One region of the Bacillus sp. CZDM1 genome, then DNA from elsewhere that is predicted to be linked to it. Evidence: predicted binding sites of a transcription regulator. Region 1 holds the regulator's gene; each other region holds the start of a gene.
The links. Region 1 encodes Rex, which represses fermentation and respiration genes when NADH is low (regulators of the CRP and FNR family bind a similar motif). Its sites were predicted from a motif close to TTGTGAAATATTTCACAA; they were not measured.

Region 1 (3,211 bases):
CATTTATACTGACCGTATTGAATGATCCGCCATTTGATGATCCAAAGCCATTTATGAGCAAGTCTCCCCTTTTTTTCGTCTCCATTTGATTCTCCTTTATAATAATTTCGATTTAATTTCTTCCATACATGCCATTAGCGATAGCTGGGTGACTATTTTTGTGCCCCGTTCAAATTGGAAGTTCTCTGTATTAATAAGTAATAGACAAGATGAAACACCTAATTTCCGAGTGATCACCAATTCTGCGTTCTTTTGCTTAATCACTGACTTATTGTCTAGTAAAACCTGTAACAGCATTTTTCCTTCATCCAAATTAATTTCACCTGATTGAAGCAGCTTTTCTAAAACATACACTTCAAGGATTCGTGAAAAATTAAACGCAGGACCGCCCTTTTCTATTTCTAAATAATAATCAAGCACTGTATTTGAAACAATGTTACGCTTTACTAATTCATCTTTCTCCAGCTGCAAATCAGCCATATTCGGTGAAAACATATCAGCTAGTTCATCTAAAGAAAGGTTTTCTTTCATAAGTTGAATTTTATTAATTCGTTCTAAGATCTTAACTTTCGGAAAGAATGTTTCTTGACCTGTAAAGGTTGATTTTCTAATAAACCAATCCTCAGGTATAAGGTCTTTTCGTTTCCATCTATATAATTGCCCATAAGATATTCCGGCTAAATCCAACAAATCCTTCTTCGAAATTAATTCCTCGCTCATAATGAAAACCCCTTTCATAGAACGAATGTAACATAACACTGTTACGTTTGTAAAGTTTCCATCTATATTTTTATCCGACAAAAAAAGACCTTCTCACTATATACGTGAAAAGGTCTTTACTCTTATTCTTCTGTTTCCTCTGTTGGGTAGTGCTTCAGGAAGTAAATAAGTGATTGTAATTCGACAGCCAAGTCAATATGATGCACGCGAATCGATGGCGGCACATTCAGTCTGGCAGGAGTAAAATTCAGGATTGCCTTAATATTGGAATGTACAAGTCTATCGGTAATCATTTGTGCCACAGGAGCAGGTACAGTCAGAATGGCTACATGAACATCATCATTGCTTAAAACCTTCTCCAGCTCATCCATATGAAACACTGGTACATCACGAATCGTTGTACCCATCTTATTCGGATCCACATCAAAGGCACATTCAATTCTTGTATTATTATTTTTTAAAAAATTATAATTTAAAAAGGCTGTGCCAAGATTACCTACACCAATTAACGCTACTTTCGTTAATTCATCTTGATCTAATGTTTTCCGAAAGAACGTTAATAAATAATTGACATTATAGCCATATCCCTTTTTTCCTAAGGCTCCAAAATAAGAAAAATCCCGGCGAATCGTTGCCGAATCCACCTTCACTGCCTCACTTAGTTCTGCAGAAGAAACCCTCTGTTTACCGGAAGAATGTAGATTCTTTAAAAATCGATAATATAAGGGCAGCCGTTTTGCTGTCGCTTGTGGTATTTTCATTGTTTCATTACTCATATTCTCCCACCCCCTATAAATAGTTTGATCATTTATCTAACTTGTTCCGTCCTATGGAAATCTCCGTTTTTCCCACCCGTTTTTTCAACCAAATATGTTTTTCCTATAACCATACCTTTATCTACTGCTTTACACATGTCATAAACCGTTAATGCACATGTGGAAGCAGCTGTTAACGCTTCCATTTCAACACCTGTATTTCCTTTTGTTTTGACAGCAGCGGCAATATTTAATGTATATGCGGTATCATGTTCCTTTTCCCATGAGAAGGATATATTTACCCCTGTTAAAGGAATCGGGTGACACATCGGGATCAAATCCCAGGTCTTCTTTGCTCCCATTACTGCAGCCACTTGAGCCACAGCAAGAACATCGCCTTTTTTCATTTCGTTATTTGTTATTTTATCATAAATTTCTTTACTGACCGTAATACTGGAATGAGCTAGTGCCGTACGGGCCGTTTCTGGCTTATCGCTAACATCCACCATTTTCGCTCTTCCTTCTTCGTTAAAATGAGTAAATTCAGACATAAACAGTATCCTCCCATAAAATCATACTATATTTTTCGAAATTTGTCTGTGAAACCTTGAGCGAATGATAAAATATTTACATTTTTTTCTTAAGAGATATTCTCTTATTTTCCCCAACACCAAGACACTTTATTGCCGACTTTCTTCGAATAAGGTACACTTATTTTAGTGATTGAGGTGAAAAACAATGATTTTATTACAAGTGAATCAACTAGCAAAATATTATGGTGCAGACCTAATTTTATCGAATATAAAACTAGAATTACAAACGCGGGACCGCGTTGCACTTGTGGGGCGAAACGGAGCAGGGAAATCGACATTATTGAAAATTATAGCCGGGCACCTGTCCCATGATGGCGGAGAAATTATTAAGCCAAAGGGAGTAAGCATTGGTTATTTAGCACAGAATACCGGATTAGAATCAAACTTGTCGATTTGGGATGAAATGCTAACCGTTTTCGAACCACTTAGAAGTATGGAAAAGACACTTCGACATTTAGAGGTTTCGATGTCGGATCCTGCCGCTATGGAGGATAGTGCCCGCTACGACCGAATTTTAAAAGAATATGATGAACTGCAAGTGAGATTTAAAGAACAGGGAGGCTATCAGTACGAAGCAGATATTCGCTCTATCCTCCACGGTTTAAATTTCCGCAATAACTCATTAATGATATCCAGCTTAAGCGGCGGTCAGAAGACTCGTCTAGCATTAGGGAAACTCCTTTTAACGAAGCCCGATATATTAATTTTGGATGAGCCTACAAACCATCTCGATATCGATACACTTACGTGGCTGGAGCAATACTTACAAGGCTATGACGGGGCCATCTTAATCGTGTCCCATGACCGCTACTTTTTGGATAAAGTGGTCACACAGGTTTATGAAGTTTCACGGAGACAAATTCAAAAATTTATCGGAAACTATAGCTCCTATCTAGATCAAAAAGCGGCAAATTATGAACGTGATTTAAAAGTATATGAAAAGCAGCAGCAGGAAGTTTCGGATCTTCAGGATTTTATCCAGCGTAACCTAGCGCGTGCATCGACGACCAAGCGCGCTCAAAGCCGGCGTAAAAAGTTGGAGAAAATGGAATTAATGGACCGTCCCTTAGGAGACGAGAAGTCTGCCACCTTCTCTTTTGAACTAGAGAAACAAACTGGGAATGATGTTCTATTTGTAGATAC
Region 2 (3,211 bases), on a different contig from region 1:
AATAACTTTCACTTCAGCATATTTAATAGCACTTAATGAGTCAGCTACTACGCTCAATCCAGCGATTCCTGTTGCCATGGTACGTAAGATTTGAGAGTCATGTAGAGCCATTTCTATTCTTTCATAGCTGTACTTATCATGCATATAGTGAATTACATTTAAGGTATTGATATATAGACCTGCAAGCCATTCCATCATTTGATCAAACTTTTCCATCACTTCTTCGTAATTCAATACCTCAGAGGTGATTGGCTGATATTGTGGTCCCACTTGAATCTTTAATTTCTCATCCACACCTCCGTTAATGGAGTAGAGAAGTGCTTTTGCAAGGTTCGCACGAGCACCGAAGAACTGCATTTGTTTACCAATTTCCATAGCGGATACACAGCAAGCAATTCCGTAATCATCGCCGTACTCAGGACGCATAATATCATCGTTTTCATATTGGATAGAGCTAGTTTTAATGGACATTTTTGCACAATATTTTTTAAAGTTTTCAGGCAGCTGAGGTGACCATAGTACTGTTAAGTTTGGTTCTGGAGCAGGACCTAAGTTATCTAGTGTGTGTAGGAAACGGAAAGAGCTCTTTGTTACAAGTGAACGACCGTCAGATGCCATACCGCCAATTGACTCAGTTACCCAAGTTGGGTCACCACTGAATAAGTCATTATAATCAGGTGTACGTGCAAATTTAACTAAACGAAGCTTCATAACAAAATGGTCAACGATTTCTTGTGCTTCAACTTCGGTTAAAGTACCATTTTGCAGATCTCTTTCTATATAAACATCAAGGAAAGTAGATACACGTCCAAGACTCATTGCAGCACCGTTTTGCTCTTTAATAGCAGCTAAGTATCCAAAATATAACCATTGGAATGCTTCTTGTGCAGTTGTTGCTGGCTGAGAAATATCAAAGCCGTGACTGCTGGCCATTTCTTTTAATTCTTTTAATGCACGAATTTGTTCTGCAATTTCTTCACGAAGACGCATATTGTCTTCTGTCATTACCTTGCTTGTATTCTTTTGATCCATTTGTTTTTCCTTGATTAAGAAATCTACTCCGTATAGCGCTACCCTACGATAGTCACCAATAATACGTCCACGGCCGTAAGCATCAGGAAGTCCTGTAATAATTGCTGCTTTACGAGCTAACATCATTTCATCTGTATAAGCGTCGAAAACTCCTTGGTTGTGAGTTTTACGGAACTCTGTAAAGAATCTTTCGATTTCTGGATTTAGTTCGTATCCATAAGATTCTAATGCTGCTTTTGCCATCCGAATTCCACCGAAAGGCTGCATAGAGCGATTAAAGGGCTTGTCGGTTTGAACACCAACTACTTTTTCTAGTTCTTCATTTAGGTAACCTGGAGTGTGAGAAGTAATCGTAGATACTGTTTCAGTATCCATGTCTAGGACTCCGCCTTTTTCGCGTTCCTGTTTTGTTAATTCCATTACTTGCTCCCAAAGCTTGTTTGTTGCATCTGTTGCACTAGCTAGGAAGCTGTCATCACCTTCGTATTGATTATAGTTTTTAAGTATGAAATCACGTACGTTAACTTCTTTTGTCCAAGTGCCTTTAGTAAAACCATTCCATTGTTCCATGATTAGTTCACCTCGTAAGTTTGTTTACATTTAATATAACTGTGTAACAGTTATTTCTTATCTAAAGTGTAACAGATTTTTTGTGAATGAAGTCACATCGATTGTTAACATATTGTGAACCTTATTTCTTTATTGATTTATCAAGGTTTTTCACTTTCGGTATAAAGAAGAGTTATGAGCGTATATGAAAAACTGTACTATAATTATTTGAGTGAATACACTAACTGTTATATAAGAAAAAATCAATAATACCAACATGTTTATAGTGCAAACCACTGAAACAGCTGCCTATAACAATTGAAAAAAGCAGGAGAGAAATCTCCTGCTTTTAATCGACGATGATGTCTGCAATCATTGGACCATTATGATCTCTGTCTCCATGTACTTCACAAATCAAACGATACGTACCTTCTTTATCAATTTGAAGCGGTACCATTGTTTCTTCCCCTTTTTTAACGGTACCTTTAATGTCTGTACCTTCAATATAAAATGGGTGCTCCTCACCGTTAATACCACTAATGTATAGGTTTACCTTTTCACCAGCATCAACATTAATTGTTCCTGGATCCCACCGGTATACTTCTATTTCCTTTCCGTCTTTTGTAGTACTGTTATATTCTACTGTGACCATATGAATTTCTCTTACATCTTCATTTGCTGTTTGATTGAACACAGCAGTATCCCCAGCCTTTAACATAAACCAAGCAGAAATCGTTACGAGTAAGAACGCTGTTACCAAAATAAAAACAAGTGTATCTTTCTTTAATACTAAAAATTTCATTATTAACCCCCCAATAATTTGTCCTATTTCATGTTTATGCAGAGAAGGGAGGTAAACTTGTCTCTTTTTTATAATTTTTTTCTATTGCTCGTACATATACTTTAGAGAAATGATAATTTCTTTGATTTTCCAGTTGAAAAGTTTATAGTTTAAAATAGGTCTGAAAGTACAGGTGGTAAGTTATCGGTATGAAAAAAGGAAAAATATTTACAGTAGTGAAATTTCTCTTTCCATTACTCTTATTAGTGTTTGCACTACTTGAATTGAAAAAGTTTATCGGGAATTTAGACCTTGGATTACTTCAAACTGAAATTATACAACTACGGTCTGGTACTTTAATCCTTATTTTTTTTGTAATGTTTGCTGCTGTGTTACCCATGCTTCTCTATGATGTAATGCTAATGAAAATTCTAGGTGTAAAGGCAAGGAAAAAAGATGTCCTGGAACAAGCATTAATTGTGAATACCTACTCAAACTTATTTGGTTTTGGCGGTTTAATTGGGGCGATGTTAAGAACCTACTTTTATCATCAGTTTGAAAAGGATAAGCGAAGGTTAGTAGGCGGTATTGCTGCTGTTTCTTTTTTTTATATGACTGGAATGTCTTTACTTGCTATAATAGTAGCTTTGAGTTTCAGTGAACATCCCATTTTTGTGGAAACAAAATGGTTATTCTTTGCCATTCTGGGTATATCATTATACTTACCATTATTTTTTGGAATTCATATAGTTAAAAATAAAAGGGACAAGCAGTCGTTAATCACCGTTGGATCAGGAGTAAAACTTTTCTTTATTTCACTATTAGAGTGGACCTCAGTTTTTTGTGGTA
Region 3 (3,211 bases), on a different contig from region 1:
CTGCATTTAACAAACTATCCCACATCTTTTTATAAAAGGCATTATCGTGTTCTCCAGATTGAAGGACACTCGGTGTTTTTCCAATCACTTCATCCAGTGTATATCCCGTAATCTTAGTAAAAGCAGGGTTAACACTTATAATTATTCCATTTTTATCGGTAACCGTTATTCCATCAGTAGCATGGTCGACAATTTTGGCGGAAATTTCTTGCTTTTCACGATAGTAGAGCCAGACTACTAAGATTGAAGCTGCTAATGAAAACTCAGATAGCGACATGAAGCCTATTGCATAGTGTCCAGTCCAATTAAAGAGTATGGTCAAAATAATTGGCGGGAAAAAGCCGCCAAGACCACCCATCGCTGAGACAATACCATTCACGATTCCTGCTTGTTTCGAAAAATATAAAGGTACTAATTTAAAAATAGTACCGTTCCCAAGCCCTGCACAAATAGCCACGAATAAACAGCCAAATGAATAAATAGGCAATGAAGGCGTAAAGGCCAATAGAAAACCGGCGAAAGTAAGTCCAGTAAAAACACCCATCAAAATAAAAAATGGGTTTAATTTATCCCCTAGCCATCCGCCAACTGGCCGCATAAGAGTAGCCAATGCGATAAATCCGGCGGTCCGTAAGCCAGCATCAACCTTATCTAAATCAAAATGATTGACTAAGAAAGAAGGCAAATAGATTGTGAAGGCAACAAACGATCCGAACGTGATGAAATAAAATAAACTTAAAAACCAAAGCTTTTCATTTTTATAAACTTCTTTAATTACATCTGTTAAAGAGTTGTTAACCTTTCTCTCATTTTTATCACCAAAGAGAAAATTTAAGATCGCAAAGACCAAGACAACAACAAGAAATATTTGTATCGTTGTTCTCCAGCCAAATGCATTTGCTAGAACGGGTGAAGCGAACGATGTAAGTGCTGTTCCAATATTTCCGGAACCATAAATTCCATTAATAAATCCATGTTTTTCTTTTGGGTAATATTTAGGCAGGGAGGTAACACCAATAGAAAAAACAGCTCCGCCAATACCGAGCATTAATCCACCCAAAATTAACATGAATAACGAGTTAGCAATACTTAGAATCCCAATCGGAAGCAATAAAATTATAAAACTAATGGTGAAAATGGTTCTAGCACCAAATCGATTTGTCCAAAATCCAATTGGAACTCTTAGTAAAGACCCAAGGATTACCGGTACAGCCGTTGCCAAGGATATTTGCGTTGATGACAGCTTGATATCTGCTTGAATGTAAGGCATGAGTGATGAAATAAGTACCCATACCATAAAACCGGCAACAAGGCTTGTAGTTTGAAGATATAATTGTTTTGCACCTTGAGACATTCCAATCCCCCTTCATTTCCAATATGTGTAGTATTTCCATTAAAGAGCTATACAACCAAAACTTTTGTACAAATTCACTTATTGGTAAATTTTTCTTAGTGTATTATAGAACAATTTTCTAGATATAACTGTGAGGTATAGCACAAATCTACAAGTATAGTAAGATTTTTAAGAAAATGGAAAATATCTCCTCACTCGTGTATTATCATATTAATTTAATATAAATTCAATAAAAAAAATGATGATGATGATAGGGTGGAGGAAGCTTATGAATTTTCAACAATTAGAAACATTTGATCAGCAATATGAGTTGATGAAGGAACTTTCAGAGCGATTTTTGTCAAGAGCTCATCAAGTAGATTTAGAGGGAAGTTTTCCATTTGAGAATATTCAAGATTTAAAAGATAGCGGTTATACCTCATTAACTGTTCCTAAGAAGTATGGGGGAAGAGAAATTTCCTTATATGATATGCTTCGATTTCAAGAGCAAATTGCTGAAGGGGATGGTGCAACAGCGCTATCAATCGGCTGGCATATGGGGATTATCAAAAACCTCTCAGAAAAAAATTCTTGGAATGAAAACATTTTCAAAAAAATCTGTGAAGACGTAAAAAATGGTTCATTAATCAATAGTGCTGCAACAGAGCCAAAAACAGGAAGCCCGACACGTGGAGGAAAACCTGATACCTCAGCCTGTAAAGAGGGGGATAATTGGATAATAAACGGCAGGAAAACCTTTACTACCATGGCCCCCGTATTAGATTATTTTATTGTAAGTGCAACGATAAAAAATACAAATCTAGTAGGAAACTTCCTTATCCCTAGATCTTCAAAAGGAATACTTATTGAAGAGACCTGGGATAGTATTGCATTAAGAGGAACGGGAAGTCATGATTTAGTTCTTCAGAATGTATCCGTACCTAAGGAGTTCTTTGTAGAGCAACTAGGAAATGAGGGTAAGAAACCAAATGGCTGGCTTCTTCATATACCGGCTTGTTATCTTGGGATAGCGAAAGCGGCAAAAAAATATGCGATAGAATTTGCAATAGATTATTCTCCTAATAGTGTGGAAGGTACCATCATTGACTTACCGAACGTACGGCAAAAAATTGGGGAAATGGAATTGAAGTTGATGGAGTCAGAGTATTTCTTACATTCTGTCGCAAAGCAATGGGATGATTTTGACGAGCAGGGCAGGGGGGGAATGGGGCCAATCCTGGGAGCAGCCAAATTAAATGTTACAAATAATGCCATCGCAATAGTGGATTTAGCAATGAGATTAGTTGGAGCAAGAAGCCTATCATTAAAAAATCCTTTGCAGCGATACTATCGTGATGTACGAGCGGGGCTTCACAATCCGCCAATGGATGATATGACCATCCAAATATTAGCAAATCATGCCATCAAACAATTTGATTAATTTTTACTCACCTTGAACACTTTAACTAGTAAGGGGTGAAGAAAATGCCAAGAGGAAAAGAATTAAGCCAGCTTCCTAAATCAGATACCACAATTGATGTAGGAACAAATACAAAAGATTTACTTAAAAAAGGCTTCGACCAACAAATTACACCTCAGCCTAGTAATATAGATAAGGAAAACGAAGATATGATATAGGCGTTAAACTTCCCAATAAAAACTCCTCCACCTTTATTCGAAAGGTGGAGGTATTTTTTAGTCTTCAACAAGTTCCCCTATTTCAACAATCGTTCTTTCTTCAAGAGGACCTCTTAGGTGTACAGTAGCTGTTCTTCCATCCTCGTTTAATTGGTCAATCCAGACAGAAGTTCCATTATATTTAACTTCAATATCTGCAGAAGACGATAGAATTTGTTTAACACGGTTTACATTCATATT

Region 2: a site for Rex is predicted at 1,683-1,700, ahead of pflB (formate C-acetyltransferase). Genes of this name have one in related genera too.
Region 3: a site for Rex is predicted at 1,483-1,500, ahead of ACY3XC_RS00565 (nitrate/nitrite transporter). Genes of this name have one in related genera too.

Annotation. Positions count from the first base shown of each region.
Region 1 is NZ_JBUESO010000013.1:5,060-8,270, reverse strand. It holds gene ACY3XC_RS23020 (polymer-forming cytoskeletal protein) at 1-85, opposite strand, end outside; gene ACY3XC_RS23015 (YhbD family protein) at 97-720, opposite strand; gene ACY3XC_RS23010 (redox-sensing transcriptional repressor Rex) at 843-1,496, opposite strand; gene moaC (cyclic pyranopterin monophosphate synthase MoaC) at 1,529-2,026, opposite strand; gene ACY3XC_RS23000 (ABC-F family ATP-binding cassette domain-containing protein) at 2,214-3,211, shown strand, end outside.
Region 2 is NZ_JBUESO010000001.1:123,801-127,011, reverse strand. It holds gene pflB (formate C-acetyltransferase) at 1-1,602, opposite strand, end outside; gene ACY3XC_RS00665 (cupredoxin domain-containing protein) at 1,931-2,383, opposite strand; gene ACY3XC_RS00660 (phosphatidylglycerol lysyltransferase domain-containing protein) at 2,572-3,211, shown strand, end outside.
Region 3 is NZ_JBUESO010000001.1:102,540-105,750, reverse strand. It holds gene ACY3XC_RS00565 (nitrate/nitrite transporter) at 1-1,354, opposite strand, end outside; gene ACY3XC_RS00560 (acyl-CoA dehydrogenase family protein) at 1,623-2,774, shown strand; gene ACY3XC_RS00555 (hypothetical protein) at 2,819-2,971, shown strand; gene ACY3XC_RS00550 (H-type small acid-soluble spore protein) at 3,029-3,208, opposite strand.